DNA from 3 places in the Mesorhizobium sp. 2RAF45 genome. Region 2 is predicted to be linked to each of the others. Evidence: riboswitches for the same ligand, from Rfam matches in the RefSeq annotation. Region 2 holds a riboswitch; each other region holds the start of a gene.
The links. Region 2 has a riboswitch for cobalamin ahead of AB4Z43_RS11805 (aromatic ring-hydroxylating oxygenase subunit alpha). Riboswitches for the same ligand answer to the same signal wherever they lie in the genome.

Region 1 (4,088 bases), on a different contig from region 2:
TAGGAATAGTGGTAGTAGCCGCCGCCATTGGCGCAGGAGCCCATCGAGATGACGTAGCGCGGCTCCGGCATCTGGTCGTAGACCTTGCGCAGCGCCGGCGCCATCTTGTTGGTCAGCGTGCCGGCGACGATCATGATGTCGGACTGGCGCGGTGACGCACGCGGCGCGACGCCGAAGCGCTCCGAATCGTAGCGCGGCATCGAGGTGTGGATCATCTCGACGGCGCAGCATGCCAGACCGAAGGTCATGAACATCAGCGAGCCCGAGCGCGCCCAGGTGATCAGCGCCTCGGTCGAGGTGACCAGGAAACCCTTGTCGGCAAGCTCATTGTTGATTTCGAGGAAGAAGGGATCGTCCTCCCCCACCGGCCGGCCGGTGTTGGGATCGATGATGCCCTTCGGCTTCGGCGCGACGAGGGTGCCTGAACTGTCGTTCAATCCCATTCCAGCGCTCCTTTTTTCCATTCATAGGCAAAGCCGATGGTCAGCACTGCCAAAAACACCATCATCGACCAGAAACCCAGCATGCCGATCTTCGAGAAGGACACCGCCCAGGGAAAAAGGAAGGCCACTTCCAAGTCGAAGATGATGAACAGGATCGACACCAGGTAGAAGCGGATGTCGAATTTCATGCGGGCATCGTCGAACGAGTTGAAACCGCACTCGTAGGCGGAAAGCTTTTCGGGATCGGGATTGCGGTAGGCCACAAGGAACGGTGCGGCCAGCAGCGCCAGGCCGACGACCAGCGCCACGCCGATGAACAGGACGATGGGCAGGTACGAACTGAGAAGTGCGTTCATGCAGCGGCTTTCCGTTGGCGCCAATCCACTTTGATTACAGCACCGGACCTTAATGCGGAAGCGTGACAGATTAACCGCTGAACCGTTTTAAGGGGCCTATGCTGCAACGCGGCGAGGGTTAGCGCAGCACTTCCAGCGAAGCAAGTCAAACCTTGTTCAAAACGCCGACCTGGACGGCATATCCGGACAAACTGGTCCGATCCGCTCTTGTTTGATTTCCTTCGTTTTTTACTCCACTTTTCTCTCCTGACAGGGTTGCCGCTAAAACCCTGCTAGCATGGGCTGGAATCACCCGTCAGACCCACAGCAGAAGCGCCCAGAGTGATACCTGCATGAAGGAAAAAATCTCGCTTGCCATGGCCCGGCGCATCGCGCTCGCCGCACAGGGGTTTCTCGATCCCCGCCCAAATGGCACACCCGATCGCCGCCACTTCGCCCGCGTGCTCTCGCGCACCGGCCTGCTGCAGATCGATTCCGTCAGCGCGGTGGTGCGCGCTCACTATATGCCGCTCTATTCGCGCCTTGGCCCCTACCCGCTCGCTCTGCTCGACAACGCCGCCGTGACGCGCAAGCGCACGGTGTTCGAATACTGGGCGCATGAGGCTTCCTTCCTGCCGGTCGAGACCTACCCGCTGATGCGCTGGCGCATGCAGCGAGCCGAGCAGGGCGACGAGATGTATCTGGGCCTGGCCAAATGGGGCCGCGAGCACGCCGCCTATATAGAAGAGATCTACCGCGAGGTCGCTGCGCGCGGCCCGATCGCCGCTTCGGCGCTGGAAGGTCAGAAAGGTTCGGGCGGCTGGTGGGGCTGGAGCCATGCCAAGCATGCCTTCGAATGGCTGTTCTGGGCCGGGCGCATCACCACGGCGCACCGCCGCGGCTTCGAGCGCTTCTATGATTTGCCCGAGCGCGTGCTGCCGCAGGCGATCCTCGACCTGCCCGTGCCGCCAGCCGAGGACGCGCACCGCGAATTGCTGCGCATTTCTGCCCGCGCCCATGGCGTGGCGACATCAGGCGACCTGCGCGACTACTTTCGGCTATCGCCGGCCGACATGAAAGGCCGGCTGGAGGAACTGGTCGAGCTGGGCGAATTGCTGCCGGTGCGTGTCGAGGGCTGGGACAAGCCGGCCTACCTTCATAAGGACGCCCGCCTGCCCCGGAAAATCGAGGCCCGCGCACTGTTGGCGCCGTTCGACCCGGTCGTCTTCGAGCGCTCGCGCTCGGAGCGGCTGTTCGATTTCCACTACCGCATCGAGATCTACACGCCGGCTGAGAAGCGCCAATACGGCTATTACGTCCTGCCCTTCCTGCTCGGCGACCGGATCGTCGCCCGCGTTGACCTCAAGGCTGACCGGCCGGCCAGCGTCCTGCGCATCCACGCCGCCTACGCCGAACCCGGCGCGCCACCTGAAACCGCCGCGCAACTCTTCGAGGAACTGCAGCAGATGCAGGGCTGGCTTGGCCTTGAACGCATCGAAGTGACACCCGCCGGCGATCTGGGTCCGGCGCTCGCCGACATCGCCATGTCGTAGCCGCGCGTTGACACCGCTGCCTGCAAAAGCCTAAATCCGCTCCAGACGGTCCCTTGCCCGCAACGGCAGGGGCTAAGAGGGAATGCGGTGCGGGATTTCGATCTCAAATCCGCGGCTGTCCCCGCAACTGTAAGCGAAGAGCCAAGGCCGAAAGCCACTGGGACGTTCCCGGGAAGGCGGCACCCAAGGCGATGACCCGCGAGCCAGGAGACCTGCCGTCTGCGACAAAAGAATCCGATCGCCCGGCGGGTTTCCGGGCAAGGAGCCCGGTTTTTGGACCAGAACAGCAGTTTTTCGGCTGGCACAGCGGACAATTCGTCCGCCGACGGCGATGCCTTGGCCGGCGTCACCGTCATCGTCTGCGCCTCCTGCCGCGACGAGACCGGCTCCGACGCCCATCCCCGCGCCGGCGAACTGCTAGCCGAAGACACGCGCCAAGCCGCTGCAGGCGATGACATCCGCATCCGCACGGTCGAGTGCCTCGGCAATTGCAAGCGCCGGCTGAGCGCCGCGATCCTGCGCGACGGCTGCTGGAGCTATGTCTTCGGCGACCTGAGCGCGACCAGCGGCGCCGACCTCGTCACCGGCGCCAAACTCTTCGCCACCTCGACCGACGGCCTCATTCCATGGCGCGGTCGGCCTGATTCTCTCAAGCGCGGCCTCGTTGCCCGCATTCCTCCCCTCAACCTGCTGAAGGATTGATCATGAGCGCTTCCGTCACCCGCGTCCCCTGCACCGTCGTCACCGGCTTCCTTGGTGCCGGCAAGACGACGCTGGTCCGCCATCTCCTGGAAAACGCCGGCGGCAAGCGCATTGCCATCATCGTCAACGAGTTCGGCGACATCGGCATCGACGGCGAGATTTTGAAGGGCTGCGGCATCGACACCTGCCCGGAGGAAAACATCGTCGAACTGGCCAATGGCTGCATCTGCTGCACCGTGGCCGACGATTTCGTGCCGGCGCTCGACCAGATCCTGTCGCTCAACCCCAAGGTCGATCACATCCTGATCGAGACCTCGGGCCTGGCCCTGCCCAAGCCGCTGGTCCAGGCATTCCAGTGGCCGACGGTGAAGAGCCGCGTCACCGTCGATGGCGTCATCGCCGTGGTCGACGGTCCCGCACTGGCCGAAGGCCGGGTCGCCAACGACATGGACGCCTTGCAGGCGCAGCGCGCGCAAGATGAGAGCCTCGACCATGACGACCCGGTCGAGGAACTGTTCGAGGACCAGATCGCCTGCGCCGACCTGATCATCCTGTCGAAGAGCGACCTGATGGATGCCGCCGGTTCGGCCCGCGCCAACGCCATCATCGGCGAACACTCCGCCCGTGCCGTGAAGATCGTGCCGACCTCGCATGGCAAGGTCGATCCCTCCGTGCTGCTCGGGCTCGGCCTCGCCGTCGAGGACGACATCGAGAACCGCAAATCCCATCATGACGGCGCCTTCGACCACGAGCATGACGACTTCGACACCTTCATCGTCGACATTCCCTCGATCGCCAATCCGGATGAGCTGGCACAACGCGTCGCGGCCGCCGCCGAACAGGAAAACGTGCTGCGCGTGAAAGGCTTCGTCGAGGTCGGCGGCAAGCCGATGCGGCTCTTGCTGCAGGCCGTCGGCCCGCGCGTCAATCATTACTATGACCGCGCCTGGACCGCCGAGGACGACCGCCGTTCGCGCCTGGTCGTCATCGGCCTCAAGGGGCTGAACCGCCCGGCAATCGAGCGTATACTCGCCGGCTGATTTCAGACACGGGCC
Region 2 (4,088 bases):
GCAACAAAAAAGAGCGGCGGGCCAGGCCCGCCGCTCTTTTTTTGGAGATCAGCTTCGGCTGTTAACGGCCGAAGAGGTTCCGGTCGCTGCCCTGAGGAGCGGACTTCTGCACGTCGCCCGACGAATTGAGCAGCTTGTAGACGGGCGAGCCGCTCTCGCGGATCGAAGCCGTACGCGAGTTGTCGACCGAAGTTGCGGCGGGCTGGTTGGCGCCATTGGAGCCATAGTTGTCGCTGCCCGCGAAAGCGCTGCCGGAGATGGCCAGAACGGCGGCGGCAGCAAGGATGAGCTTGTTCATGTTAGTCTCCTGAATTTCTGGATTTCACGGGAATGGCCGGCATCGCCGCCATTTCCGTGAACCGGCATTACTTGCCGAAGAGGTTGCGGTCGGCGCCCTGCTGAGCAGGCACCTGGGTGGCCGGAGCCGACTTGTCGACCGAAGCCGTGTAGGAATGGTCGACCGCAGCGGCCGGCTGGTTGGCACCGTTGGAACCGTAGTTATCGCTGCCAGCGAAGGCACTGCCGGAAATGGCCAGGACGGCGGCGGCAGCAAGGATGAGCTTGTTCATGTTAGTCTCCTGAGTTTCTCAAGATCGGCCAGAGCGGCGGGCGAAAAGCCCGCCATTAGCCGGGACCCGTTGTTAGTTATTGCCGAAGAGGTTGTGATCTGCGCCCTGGGCAGGCGTCTGAGCAGCCGGTTCCGACTTCTTGGTCGAAGCGGTGTACGAGCTGTCGACAGTCGTGGCTGCGGCGGCATTCGAACCGTAGTGGTCGCTACCAGCGAAGGCGCTGCCGGAAATGGCCAGAAGGGCGGCGGCAGTGAGAACAATCTTTTTCATTTTTAGTACTCCAGTATTTTTTCCGTCCGTCTAGCGGCGTGTCTTGGGATTGAAATCGCGTCGTTCGGACAGCCCCGATGTGGGAAAGCCAGATCGCCGTTTCCAATCACGAAGTTGTTCCGTGTGGACCAAGAATCCACCACTTGAAATTGTGCCAGAGGTTTCCTTGCCATAAATTTTTCTTCTTGATATCAATCACTTAATAAAAGCCAGCCGCAAGATCACAGACTGTATCGGAGGTCCAGTGTTCACACCGTCCTGCACGCACCGTCAACAGAAACGAACCGTTCGGTTCGATTTTAGAATCCTCTAATAGTCACTTTTCGAAACCGTTAACCTTTTTTTGCCCCTGTTCCGGGTCGATTTTGACAGCCAGTACAGCTATCGGCGACGACGATTTTCGTGACCGCTGTCCGCGCCCAGATCGTTGCGCATGCGTGTCGCGCCGCATGGATGCGATGTCGCTTTCATGCCGATGTCGCAAACGCCGTCGTGATTAGATCATGTCATCTCAGGTGCCGCTTCGTGACGACGGGGCGGAGAATTGGGAAGCCGGTCAAAATCCGGCGCTGCCCCCGCAACGGTGGTGGAGTTCAAGTCGCAACGGGAGACCACTGGGCGAAAGCCTGGGAAGGTGTCGCGACCGTCCGCAAGGACACTCCAGAGCCCGGAAACCAGCCCGAGATTTTTGAACTCGACTGATCGCGGTGGGCGGTCAAGAGGCGGATGGCGCGCGCCCGGCTTTCGCCGGCCTGCGTCTCATCCTTCCTCAATCACCACCAGTTCAGTCCTTGAAGTATGAGGACAGGACATGGATGCGCGCAACGATATGCTGAGGCTCTTGAACAGCCGCAGAGAGGGCTTCTCGCTCGAGCAGCCCTTCTATACCGATCCCGATTTCTTCAAGCTCGACATGGAGCTGATCTGGTATCGCGACTGGCTGTTCGTCGGCCATGATTGCGAACTGCCCAAGCCCGGCAGCTTCATCACCGTGCAGATCGGCGACTATCCGGTCGTGCTGGTGCGCGATCAGCAGGGCAAGATCAACGCTTTCCACAATTCCTGCCGCCACCGCGGTAGCCGCGTCTGCAACACCGACAAGGGCATGGCCGCCAAGCTGGTCTGCCCCTATCACCAATGGACCTATGAGCTGGACGGAAGGCTGCTGTTTGCCCGCCAGATGGCCGACGGTTTCGACAAGAGCCAGTTCGGCCTGAAGCCGGTCGCCTGCGAAAGCGTGGCCGGCTATATCTTCATCTGCCTGGCCAAGGAACCCGCCGACTTCTCGCCGATGCGGGCGATGATCGAACCCTATCTCAAGCCGCACCGGCTCAGCGAAGCCAAGATCGCCTTCGAGAGCACGATCGTCGAGAAGGGCAACTGGAAGCTCGTCTGGGAAAACAACCGCGAGTGCTACCACTGCGCCGGCAATCACCCGGAGCTGTGCAAAACCTTCCCGGAAGCCCCGACGGTGACCGGCGTGCAAGGCGCCGACAGCGATCCGGAGATGCTGGCACACTGGGCCAAATGCGAAGCGGCCGGCCTGCCGAGCAAGTTCCGCATAGATCCGGCCGGGCAATACCGCGCCACCCGCGCGCCGCTGCTGCGCGATGCGGTCAGCTACACGATGACCGGCAAGCGGGCGGTGAAGAAGAACCTGTCCGACAGCGTCTCCGCCGACCGCATCGGTTCCTTGCTGCTCTATCACTATCCGACGACGTGGAACCACATTCTGGGCGACCACGCCGTCACCTTCCGCGTGCTGCCGATCAGCGCCACGGAAACCGCGGTGACGACCAAATGGCTGGTTCACAAGGATGCGGTCGAGGGTGTCGACTACGATCTTGCCGAACTCACCCATGTCTGGACCGAGACCAACGACCAGGATCGCCGCATCGTCGAGGAAAACGCCTTCGGCATCCAGTCGCCGGCCTATGAACCCGGCCCCTATTCGGAGCTGCATGAGGGCGGCGTGATCCAGTTTGTCGACTGGTACGCCCGCTTCATCGGTCCGCGCCTTGCCGACGATGGCCGGCCGGCCCTGCGCAGTGTCGCCTGAGGGGTTTGGGGATGAACGCGATGACGGATCTTGGCCTCTATCGCCATCTCGACCAGATGGCGCCCTGGAACGACAGGCTGCAGGTGCTGGAAGTGATCGGCGTCAGCGACGAGGCGCCTGACGTCAAGACCTTCACCTTCCGCTCCGACAACCAGACCTGGTTCCGCTACAAGCCGGGCCAGTTCGTGACGCTGGAACTGCCGACGCTGGACGGACCGCTGATGCGCACCTATACGCTGTCGTCGTCGCCGTCGCGGCCGTTCTCGATCGCGGTGACGGTGAAGGCGCAGGCCGGCAGCACCGGCACACGCTGGATGTTCGATCACCTGGTGCCCGGTTCGCACGTCAAGGCCTATGGGCCGAGCGGCGATTTTTCGCTGCACAGCCATCCGGCGGCCAAATATCTGTTCATCTCGGCCGGCTCCGGCGTGACGCCGATGATGTCGATGCTGCGCTGGCTGAACGATTGCGCGCCATGGACCGATGTCGGCTTCGTCAACTGCGCGCGTCGCCCGGAAGAGATCATCTTCCGCAAGGAGCTCGAACTGCTCGGCGGCCATATGCCGGGCCTGTCGCTCGGCTTCATGATCGAGGAGCGGTCGAGCCGCGAGGGCTGGTACGGCCATATGGGCCGCATCGACGCGATCCGGCTGCCGCTGCTGGCGCCCGATTTCCGCGAACGCGAGATCTTCTGCTGCGGTCCGGATCCTTTCATGCGCGCCGTGCGCGGCATGCTTGAAGCCGCCGGCTTCGACATGACGAAATACCACCAGGAGAGCTTTGCCGCCCCCGCGGTGGAGGAAGTCCCGGCGCCGTTCGCGTCGCCCGGGGAAGACGGCATTGCCGTTCCCGTCGAGGCCACACCGATCCGCTTCGCGCTTTCGGATGTCGATGCCGAGTGCGTCGCCGGCCAGACCGTGCTGCAGACGGCGCGCTCCTCGGGCGTGCGGATCCCAGCGGCCTGCGAATTCGGCCTGTGCGGAACCTGCAAGGTGAAGAAAGTCTCCGGCGCCGTCGAGATGAGCCACAATGGCGGCATCCTCGATCACGAGATCGATGACGGCTTCATCCTCGCCTGCTGCTCGAAGCCGCTTTCGGCTCTCGAAATCGAGGCGTGACAGCGTCGGGCGGCCCCGGCACCGCAGCCTTGCCAGGCAGTTGCGGCTGTTGTTTCCAGGACCCTTGCGACC
Region 3 (4,088 bases), on a different contig from region 2:
TCACCGTCTGCAGCAAGGCGCCTGTTATGCCGAGGCCGCCGCCGACACAGACCGCCAGGATCGTGCGCGGCAGCCTGAGATCGACGACGATCTTGCCGACCGGGCCAGACACCTGGTGCTCGTTCAATCCGACGGCATGGCCAAGCGAGGCGATGACGTCGGTCAGCGGGATCAGTGTCGAACCATAGGCGATCGACAGCAGCACGAGGGCGACGACCGCTACCGTGCCCGCCACTATCGCCAGCGCGAACGCCTTGTGCCCTGAAAGCGCTCCGGATTTATGCCCAGGGGCAAGAAGCATCAGAACGCTTCCGGATGCATCGCCTTGGCGATCTTGCCGATCGCCTCGATGTTTGCCGGGCCGGGCGTCAGTTCGGCATAGCGGAGCGCCACGAAGCGCTCGTTCTTGACCGCGTCCGTCTCCTTCATCGCCGGGTGCGCCTTGAGGAAGTCGAGCAGTTTCTTGTAGCCGCCGCCATCCTGGTAATCGAGCAGGATGAGGAATTGCGGATTGCGCGACGCCACGGTTTCCCAATCCGTGTTGCCCCAGCTGGTGTCCATGTCGGCCATGATGTTGTCGCCGCCCGCCGCCGTGATCATGGCGCTCGGAATGGCGAATTTTCCGGCGGTGAACGGCTTGTCCTCACCTGAATCATAAAGGAACACCCGCGTCCCCTTTGCGCCGCCGACCTTGGCAGTGATATCAGCGAGCTGCGCCTTCCAGCCGGCAACAAGTTTTTTGGCTTCGGTCTCCTTGCCGAAGATCTTGCCCAGCTTTTCGACATCGCCATAGAGCAGATCCATCGAGGCAGCCGGACGGTTCTTGTCGAGATGGACGCAGCTTTCGGTCAGCACCAGCGTCTTGATGCCGTGCGGGGCGAGCGTGTCTGGCGTCACGTCGCCGCCCGGCTTCATGCCATAGTACCAGCCGGCGAAGAAGAAATCGGGCTCGACGGCGACGAGGTTTTCCAGCGTCGGGTATTTGGGCGCCAGTTCGGGAATAGAACCCTGCTCGGCCTTGAATTCGGGGCCGACCTTGTACCATCCGGTGATGCCGGTCAGGCCGACGATCGACGGCTGCAGCTTCAGCGCGAAGGCCATCTCGGCCATGTTGAGATCATGGATGACGGCGCGTTTGGGCGGCGCGTCGAAGGTCAGCGGCTTGCCGCAGCTGTCGACGGTGACCGGGAAGGCGAAGGCTGACGAAGCCAGCAGCGAGATGACGAGCGACAGGGCGAGACGTTTCACGGATTTTGCTCCTTGGTTGAACAATGTCGGATCAGGGATGGGGTCGATCAGGATGGCGGCGCGGAGCGGTTCGGAACATCGAAGACTGTCAGTTCGCGGTCTTCGGTCGGATGGCGCAGGCGAAACACGTCGACGCCGAAAATCTCGCGGATCAGCTTTTGGGTCAGCGCCTCGCGCGGCGCGGCCAGCGCATGCAGCCGCGCTTCGTTCATCACCGCAACCCTGGTGGCGAAGGGCGCCACCAAAGCCAGATCGTGCAGCACCGCGATCACCGTCATGCCGAAGCCGGCCACGAGCTCGAGCAGCTCGCCGCGGGCGCGCGGATCGAGATGGTTGGTCGGCTCGTCGAGGAACAGCACTTTCGGTTGCTGCGCGATGGCGCGCGCCAGCTGGGCGCGCTGGCGTTCACCGCCCGACAGCGAGCCTATGCTGCGGCCAAGCAGCGGCAACAGGCCGGTCCGGCGCAACGCGTCGACGACGATGTCGCGCTCCTCGCTCCTGCGCCTTAGTCCGGCATGCGGGACGCGGCCGAGCTCGACATAGTCGATCACCGCCAGCCGCGGGTCCGGCTGGTCGGTCTGGCCGACAACGGCGACGTGCAGGGCCCGCTCGGCGGTCGAGATCCTGTCCAGGCGGCGCCCGCCAAGCTTCACCTCGCCGGAACTTGGCCTGAGCATGCCCGACAGCATGCGCAGCAGCGTGGTCTTGCCGGCGCCATTGGGGCCGATGATGGCAAGGCGATCGCCTGTGGCCACCGACAGGCTGACGGCGTGGACCAGGTCGCGGCCATTCGCCGTCGCGCAGAGTTCGCGGGCTTCGAGAAGCGGCGTTGTCATCGGCTGTTGCCCTCAACCTTGGCCGGTCCGGGAATACGAGCCAGCGTCTTGCCCGGCAGCCGCGGCGGACGCTGTCCGGAATTGCACCAGCCGTCGGCAAGCGAGGCGTAAAGCCTGGCAAATCGCACGAGATCGCCGGCGTCGGCCTCGGCGTCGATGCAGCCGAAGAGATAGGAAGCCTTGCCTGGCGCCTGGAAGGCCACGGTCAGCGGCCGCGCACAGCCCGCCATGCATTCGACGCCTTCGATCGTGAAGCCATGCGCCACAGCGGGTTCCTGGCAGGCCGCGAGCCGGGAGCGCAGATCGGCACACAGGCTTTCGCCCGACCTGATGCCGGTCGGGATGTCACGGCAAAGCGTGCACACGATGATGCGATGATCGATGGCGCCGTCCAACTTTCCGTCACTTTCCAAAACTAGCGACGGAAGGATGCTGGCGAGCCGGACGACAAGACCGACGTCCACGTCTCCTCCCGGCACACCCCGTCCGGTCAACTCGGTGATGGCAGGTCTCCTGGCTCGCGGGTCTCAGCGCAATCCTGCCTTCCCAGCCTTGCCGGCCAGTGGCACGTCGGATCTTGCTCACCGCTTACAGTTGCGGGGGCAGCCACGGTCTCGACCTCTGCGGGTCTCACCGTGTTCCCTTTTCACCCCTTGCCTTTCGGCGCGGGGACCATCACGCACCCACCGTAGATTTCCATCGATCGCATCGCAATGGGTTTTTTGCGATGTCGCTGCGCTGCGTAGAATATGTAATAACATTACTTTGAAGCGATATTTCTCGACGATGTCAACCCCTGTCCTCGCGCAATAAGTCTTCGGCGGTACCTCGGTTTTCAGCCGCGAGTGGTCACCAGGCAGGAGGCATGACACCTGGCCGCGGTCGCCGAGGGAAACCGGCGCTACAGCTTTCTAAAAAAGCCTGACAGAATATTTGGACCCGCTTCGCCTGGCCGCAGTCTGATCCCGTCTTCAAAGCAATTCAGCGTCACGCATTCGAAGCCGTAATGCGCGAGGAGCGCCACCAGCGAGTCACGGTCGAAATGGTGCAGGTGCTCGTTGGGCAGACGCATGCGCCACGTCCGGAACCACGCATCGCCATCGGCGCCGAGTTCACGCCAGCGGCAATAAGGGACGGCGATGGCCAGGTGGCGGGTCTGAAGGCGGGCGAGGAAACCCAGATCCGGAATGTGCTCGAGCACGTCGAACATGGCGACGAGATCCCACGAGCCGGCGAGCGCCTCGTCCCAATCGACAAAGCGGACGCCCTCGGGCAGCGGAAATTTGGTGATGTCGCAGCCGGCACAGTCGGCAACCCCGGTAATCTTGGCGGCCTCAATGAAGGTGCCGGTGCCATAGCCAATCTCCAACACGGACCGCGGTATCTCACCGGTGATCCCCAGCACCCAGCCAAGCCGCTGATAGCCGAGCTTGATGGTCCGGTCGCTCAGATCCTCGTAATAGGAAATGTATTGCTTGTCGTATGTGATCGGCGTGGCGTCGATCTGGTGGATCACGCCGAAGCGGTCGAGGTTGTAGTTGTCTAGCATTCGCGGCGCCCCCGGGATTTCGAATGCTTATATGGCGGAGTTGAACGCAAGGTAAGCAGTTGGGGCGGGATGCCAAATTCTGGCAGGAGCGCGACCAGAACTAAATGTCACATTTGGGTCGACTGCCAACCGCCACTGCCAGGCTATGCAACGCGAAAAGCTGACACGCGACCTCCCGATACCAAAGTAAAAGCGTACGCGACCTCACCCTTCAAAACGGATGCATGACCCAACGACGCAGGTTATGTTACCCCGTCGGCAGACGTCATCGAAGGGGAGGACATGACATGCAGGCAATGCCGATAGCGCATCAAGCCGCGCAACCCGCGGTCGGCCCCATATCCTCCTTGACCGGCTATCCGGCCGCCATCCTGTGCTGGCTGCTTTCGGCTGGTGTCTATATCGCGGCCAAATGGGTGGCGCCTGAAATGCCGCCCTGGGGCCTCTGCTTTTGG

Region 1: linked by a shared signal. The riboswitch ahead of AB4Z43_RS02900 (DUF1636 family protein) and the one ahead of AB4Z43_RS11805 (aromatic ring-hydroxylating oxygenase subunit alpha) in region 2 are both predicted to bind cobalamin.
Region 3: linked by a shared signal. The riboswitch ahead of AB4Z43_RS13340 (DUF1636 family protein) and the one ahead of AB4Z43_RS11805 (aromatic ring-hydroxylating oxygenase subunit alpha) in region 2 are both predicted to bind cobalamin.

Annotation. Positions count from the first base shown of each region.
Region 1 is NZ_JBFRGG010000001.1:580,781-584,868, forward strand. Features, by position in the region: gene AB4Z43_RS02885 (NuoB/complex I 20 kDa subunit family protein) at 1-443, opposite strand, end outside; gene AB4Z43_RS02890 (NADH-quinone oxidoreductase subunit A) at 434-799, opposite strand; gene AB4Z43_RS02895 (winged helix-turn-helix domain-containing protein) at 1,132-2,331, shown strand; cobalamin riboswitch at 2,361-2,565, shown strand; gene AB4Z43_RS02900 (DUF1636 family protein) at 2,605-3,033, shown strand; gene cobW (cobalamin biosynthesis protein CobW) at 3,036-4,073, shown strand.
Region 2 is NZ_JBFRGG010000003.1:487,035-491,122, reverse strand. Features, by position in the region: gene AB4Z43_RS11820 (DUF680 domain-containing protein) at 62-298, opposite strand; gene AB4Z43_RS11815 (DUF680 domain-containing protein) at 366-569, opposite strand; gene AB4Z43_RS11810 (DUF680 domain-containing protein) at 642-839, opposite strand; cobalamin riboswitch at 1,336-1,536, shown strand; gene AB4Z43_RS11805 (aromatic ring-hydroxylating oxygenase subunit alpha) at 1,651-2,898, shown strand; gene AB4Z43_RS11800 (2Fe-2S iron-sulfur cluster-binding protein) at 2,919-4,016, shown strand.
Region 3 is NZ_JBFRGG010000004.1:73,306-77,393, reverse strand. Features, by position in the region: gene AB4Z43_RS13355 (FecCD family ABC transporter permease) at 1-301, opposite strand, end outside; gene AB4Z43_RS13350 (ABC transporter substrate-binding protein) at 301-1,248, opposite strand; gene AB4Z43_RS13345 (ABC transporter ATP-binding protein) at 1,296-2,084, opposite strand; gene AB4Z43_RS13340 (DUF1636 family protein) at 2,081-2,548, opposite strand; cobalamin riboswitch at 2,571-2,776, opposite strand; gene AB4Z43_RS13335 (class I SAM-dependent methyltransferase) at 2,986-3,633, opposite strand; gene AB4Z43_RS13330 (DMT family transporter) at 3,921-4,088, shown strand, end outside.